DNA from 2 places in the Nostoc sp. PCC 9305 genome. Region 2 is predicted to be linked to the other one. Evidence: predicted binding sites of a transcription regulator. Region 2 holds the regulator's gene; the other holds the start of a gene.

Evidence for each region. Region 2 encodes NtcA, which controls nitrogen genes in cyanobacteria. Its sites were predicted from a motif close to TNTGTANNNNNNNNTACANA; they were not measured.
Region 1: a site for NtcA is predicted at 1,635-1,654, ahead of glnA (type I glutamate--ammonia ligase). Genes of this name have one in related genera too.

Annotation. Positions count from the first base shown of each region.
Region 1 is NZ_CAWUDN010000071.1:15,979-19,150, reverse strand. Features, by position in the region: gene glnA (type I glutamate--ammonia ligase) at 91-1,512, opposite strand; gene apcB (allophycocyanin subunit beta) at 1,870-2,379, shown strand; gene ACM0OX_RS23605 (element excision factor XisH family protein) at 2,591-2,662, shown strand; gene ACM0OX_RS23600 (hypothetical protein) at 2,814-2,954, shown strand; gene ACM0OX_RS23595 (TlyA family RNA methyltransferase) at 2,955-3,172, shown strand, end outside.
Region 2 is NZ_CAWUDN010000040.1:43,905-47,076, reverse strand. Features, by position in the region: gene ACM0OX_RS16805 (DUF3084 domain-containing protein) at 1-1,229, opposite strand, end outside; gene ntcA (global nitrogen regulator NtcA) at 1,398-2,069, opposite strand; gene fabI (enoyl-ACP reductase FabI) at 2,449-3,172, shown strand, end outside.

The sequences.
Region 1 (3,172 bases), on a different contig from region 2:
AATGTCTCAACTGACAAGTCTGGAAAAAAAAGCCACCCTCTACTTTAGGGTGGCAAAACTTATTACTTTTTAGTTAGATACGACTCTTAATTAAGCATCGTAGTAGAGGTAAAACTCGTAGGGATGAGGACGCAGCTGCAACTGTTTGACTTCGTTACCTAACTTGTAGTCAATCCAATTTTCGATAAAGTCTTCCGTGAATACGCCTGATTCTGTCAAAAAGGCGTGATCTTTTTCCAGTGCTTGCAACGCCAGTTCTAAAGAACCTGGAGTTGAAGGAACCTTTGCAAGCTCCTCTGGAGAGAGTTCATAGATATTCTTATCTAAGGGTTCACCAGGATGGATTTTGTTCTTGATGCCATCGATACCAGCACAGAGCATTGCAGCAAATGCCAAGTAGGGATTAGATGTAGCATCTGGACAACGGAATTCCAAACGTTTAGCTTTGGGGTTAGTACCAGAAAGAGGAATACGGATAGAAGCAGAACGGTTTCCTTGGGAGTAAGCCAAGTTAACAGGTGCTTCATAACCAGGTACTAGGCGCTTGTATGAGTTGGTGCTAGGGTTGGTGATTGCCAACAGCGCTGGTGCGTGTTTGAGAAGACCACCAATGTAGTACAAGCCCATATCGCTCAAACCAGCATACTTATCACCTGCAAATAGAGGTTGGCCGTCTTTCCAAATCGACTGGTGACAGTGCATTCCCGAACCGTTATCGCCAAAAATTGGTTTTGGCATGAAGGTGACGGTTTTGCCGTATTTCTTGGCAACGTTCTTGATGACATATTTGTAAATCATCAACCAGTCAGCCGCTTCGATCAACTTCCCAAAACGGAAACCCAATTCGCACTGACCACCAGTAGCAACTTCGTGGTGATGCTTTTCAATGGGTACACCTAATTCTGCCATTGTCAATAGCATCTCTGTACGGATATCTTGGAAAGAATCCGTCGGTGCAACTGGGAAGTAACCTTCTTTGAAGCGTGGTTTGTAAGCTAAGTTGGGTTTTCCTTTTTCAAATTTACCGGAATTCCAAGCACCTTCTTCGGAGTCTAAGAAGTAGTAACCTTCGTTAGCAGTTTGGGCAAACCTAGCACTATCAAAGATAAAGAACTCAGCTTCAGGGCCAAAGAAAGCTGTGTCACCAAGACCAGTGGAAACCAGATAATCTATTGCTTTTTGGGCAATAACGCGTGGGCAACGATTGTACCATTCGCCCGTGCGCGGTTCTTTGATACTACAAATTATACTTAGTGTTGGCACTTCCATGAATGGGTCGATCCAAGCAGTGTTGGGGTCGAGTACCATCGTCATGTCCGATTCATTGATCGCTTTCCAACCCCGGATGCTGGAACCATCAAAAGGCACGCCATCAGTGAATGCAGTCTCATCGATTTGGTTCTGGTACAGTGTGAGGTGCTGCCAAGTCCCTACTGTATCGATGAATTTGAGATCAATGAGCTGAATTTTTTCATCTTGAATTTTCTTCAAGAGTTCTTGTGGTGTTGTCATTGTTACTCCTTCTCTACCAATTTCCTAAAGTAAACCAGAATCTTACATTGCATCCTAACCCTGCTGATCTCAATCAGGCCGTGACACACCAGAAATATCTTAAATACTAGACATTAGCGGATTTTGTAGCTTGTACTACAGATATCTGGATTATCAGGTTATATTAACCTTTCAGCGTTCATCTGCACAAAACTGGAAAGTTCATCATATAGGGGTCAACTTTGACATAAAATCCTTATGTAGTGGATAGATTGTTTTTGTGCCGAATCTATTTTTAATAGCACAAAAATTTACTGGTGCATAAGTGCAGCCAAATAAATATCAAACCATAAATAGCAATGATTGGGAGAAGAAGGAATGCGCGATGCGGTAACAAGTTTAATTAAGAATTATGACTTAGCTGGTCGGTATTTTGACCGGAATGCGATCGATAGCCTAAAGTCTTACTTTGATAGTGGTACAGCAAGAGTACAAGCAGCGGCGGCAATCAATTCTAATGCGGCTGCACTTGTCAAGCAAGCTGGTTTAAAGTTATATGAAGAACTGCCAGAATTGATTCGTCCTGGTGGAAATTCTTATACGACTCGTCGTTATGCGGCTTGTCTGCGGGATTTAGACTACTACTTGCGCTACGCTACCTATGCGTTGGTTGCTGGGAACACGAATGTATTGGATGAACGAGTGCTGCAAGGGCTGCGGGAAACTTACAATTCTCTAGGAGTGCCTATTGGCCCTACAGTTCGCGGTATCCAAATTCTCAAGGATCTGATTAAGGAACAAGTAGCAGCAGCAGGTGTGCTTAATACTGCTTTTGTGGATGAACCATTCGATCACATCACACGCGAGTTGAGCGAGATAGATATTTAGATTTTAAGCGGGCAAGGTGTCTGCCCCGACATAAACTTAAATAGCGATCGCACTTTGTCTCTGTTGGGAAAAGAGCGATCGCTTTTTTATGAACCCTACCAGGCTTTGAAAAGGGCTTTATTTAAGTTTTCGCCGCCAGATGGTAACATCGCGCCTCTGTCAAATAACTTTGCTAAATTAAAGCTGTGTTTTTGGAACTATCTTTCGACTAATGCCAGCCAGAGACATTTACCATACCGCAGTTATTAAAGCACTTATTGCAGATGGTTGGACAATAATCTGAACTACGGCAATACACGGATTTTGCTGTATCTTAATTATCTGAATATTGTATATTTGTAAAGAATAATATACTAAGTAGCGATCGCTAGATTTCTGTGAATTAGAACCGCCATCAGCCACAATAAAAGTTGCCGATGTTTGAGGCGCTGATTATGAAAGAATTATTAACTCTGAAAGACTTGCTTGTTAAGGGCGATGTCCAAAGGGCATTGATTATAGTTGAAGAATTAACAGAAATGAGCCGAAATATTAATCGTGCTTTGGCTTTAATCTTACCAGGAGAATCTAGTTAATTGGCTAAACAGCGACTCGACACACTATTAGTAGAATTAAATTTATGTTCTTCTCGCGCCTTAGCACAACGGCTAATTCAGGCGGGGGAAGTTACTGTTAATCAGCAATTAGTTGATAAACCTGGTACTGAAGTTGATATTGCAGCGAAAATAAATATTAAAGAGCGATCGCCTTTTGTTTCTAGAGGCGGTGAAAAACTCTCCAAAGCTTTGTCAGT
Region 2 (3,172 bases):
GCAGTAGTGGTGGCTAGCACCGCGCCTCCCGAAAAAACTAGTTGATTCTGGGCTGTATCCGCGAAGAATTCTATCTGCTTTTCTCCCCTGACGTAATTACCAGCCGAGAAAATTCGCACAACGTATTCTTTACCATCTTCAATCTGCTTGCTTAATTGATCGACCCTATCCTGAGTTACGCGCAGTAGCTCTACATTTGCCGGATTTGCACCAGGCTCGCTTAATTCGAGGTTGGCATTGCGATTAGCTTCTTGTAAGAGTTGTACCACTGCCTGACGAGCAGCAGCAGGTTGAGTAACACGAATTACAGCAGCGGACAGAACTTGACCGCGAACTAAGGCCAGCTTACCCAAACGCAGGTCGCGGTAGGACTGATAATATTTTTCCAGTCTGGCAACTTCCTGTTCTAGTTCCTCCTGTTGTGCTTCCAATTCTTTAAGGCGCGATTCCCGTTTGGCAATCACTTGCTCTCGTGCTGCAACTTCTACATTACGTTTTTGAATTAGTTGATCCAGTTGGGCAATTTTTTGATCGCGCACTTCTATGGCTTCTTGACGGTTAGCTAGTTCGCGATCGCGTTTTTCAATTGCTGTTTTAGCTTCGTCAATGGCTTTTTTCGCTTCTGCATACAGTCTTTGGCGTTCTGTCTTCAGTAGTTCAACTGCCGCCTGTAGTTCCTTTCTCTGGTCGTAAACGCTTTGCAATTCAGCTATGGCTTTTTGATATTGAGTTACAACCCGATCTAGCTGACCTTGAGTGCGTTGGAGTTGAGTTTGGGTTTGGGCTTGTTGACTAATGGTGCGGTTCAGCTGGGCTTGCGTTTCCCTCTGTTTGGCATTTGCCGCCTGCAAGGATTGATTAATTGCCTGCAAGTCTTGTTGTGCCTTTGCTTGGGCAATTCTTGCTTGGTTTAGCTCGCTCTCTACCTGACTTTTCTGAGTTTCTGCGGTTTTTAGCTGTTCCCGCTTCTGTCTGAGGTCTGTTTGAATATCTTCTAACTCAAAGACTCCTTTGCGCAAACCTTCGTCGGCAGCGAATAAAATCCCTAAAGTTGATGCTGAAATTAAACCACCAGTAAAAATTGTTACTAGTACGGCGGTGTTTTTCGGACGAAGCTTAAAAAGTGAGAGGCGGGCTTTGCCAACTCGTGTGCCGATGCGATCGCCCACGGTGGCAATTACGCCTCCCAGAATCAAAATTGCTGCAATGAGGATGTATCCGGTGGTCATCTTTAGCTACCGAAATCCTTCCAGATACAGCCTACTACTTTTAAGCATTCTCTGTGGAGAAGTGGAAATTGGCAATAGCTGAAATTATTCAATTTTAGATTTACCTCTAGCTATTAGTGTCATTTTTCAAAATAGAACACGCGCCGATTCCCCTTTCTCCAATTGTTTTTATGTGAACTGTCTACTTAAGGTAACAGGTTTATGCACAGTAATCTTCTTTTTGTGGATGGAAATCATCTTTTTCTCACGCAAATCTCCTAGTAGCCTAGTAACGGTAACACGAGTTGAACCAATTGCCTCTGCGATCGCTTGATGAGATAATTTCAAATCAATAGTGATCCCATCTGCACAAGGAACGCCAAAATCTCGACAAAGAATTAACAAAAAACTCACCAACCTAGAACCCATATCTCGGTGGGCAAGAGTTTCAATCATCATCTCCGTTTGTAGAATTCGCGAAGACAGACCTCGCAGCATTAACATTGATAATTCTGGATTTTCCTTGAGTGCTAGCTCCACTTGTTCAATTGGGGCCGACAGTAATTCCACAGGAGTAAATGCAACCGCATGGTAAAAGCGATCCGACTTATTTCCTGTCAGCAATGACAATACACCAAAAACACTATTTTCCCGCAGCAACGCTACCGTTATTTCCTCTCCTGCCTCGTACACCCTGGAAAGTTTAACAGCACCTTTCAAAAGAAAATAAACTCGTTCGGCAGGATCGCCAGGAAAAAAGATCGTTTTATTGCGTTCAAACGTTTCCACAACTGGCGGAAACGCCCCGGTCGCCATCTGACGAAAAACATTTGCTAGGGCTTTATCTTGTGTCACGATCATCTCCCTTCCCCTACCCAATGCCGGAAAAACAAAAACTGATTACCTAAGAATACACCCGAAAAATGAATAAAGCACCGTCAACCTTTCTGTACTTTCCTATACTCAAACTAATCTCTTCATAACTCTTTGTTTATAATGATACATAATTGTTGATCCTTTCAGCTACTAATTGTTGATAAGTAGTTCCAATAGCTATATTCAAAAGGTTTTTTGAAGAACAAATAAAGATATCTTGAGAATATCTTTATAAAAAATCAAGATTTTTGTCACGGCAAACACCCTTAACAATATTCATTTTTGTCAATCCTGTATAAAACAAAGACAAAACGTGCATCAGATTCTAGTATGCTCCTAATGATCGATCGCATTAACAATTTCTATGCTAAATCTGACTGGAAAAAATGCCCTTGTTACAGGTATTGCCAATAACCGCTCGATCGCTTGGGGCATCGCCCAACAACTGCACAAAGCTGGAGCAAACCTGGGTATTACCTACCTGCCGGATGAACGCGGCAAGATGGAGAAAAAAGTCGCGGAGTTAGTAGAACCTCTTAACCCCAGCTTATTTCTTCCCTGTAATGTCCAAGATGAAGACCAAATTAAATCTACCTTTGAGACAATCCGCGAACAGTGGGGAAAGCTAGATATCCTCATCCATTGTTTGGCCTTTGCCAGCAAAGACGATTTAAGTGGAGATTTTAGCCAAACCTCTCGTTCTGGCTTCAACACCGCCTTAGAAATTAGTACCTACTCGCTGGTGCAGTTAAGTGGCGCAGCTAAACCTTTGATGACAGAGGGAGGTAGCATCGTCACCCTGACATATTTAGGTGGTGTTAGGGCAATTCCCAACTACAACGTTATGGGAATTGCCAAGGCGGGGTTAGAAATGAGTGTGCGTTACCTAGCTGCTGAACTAGGGCCGCAAAATATTCGCGTGAATGCCATCTCCGCAGGCCCCATACGCACTTTGGCATCTTCAGCAGTGGGTGGGATTTTGGATATGATTCATCATGTAGAAGAAGTAGCTCCCCTACGACGCACCGTCACTCAGTTAGAAGTGGGCAACGCTGCGGCTTTCTTATGTAGTGATTTGTCCAGCGGCA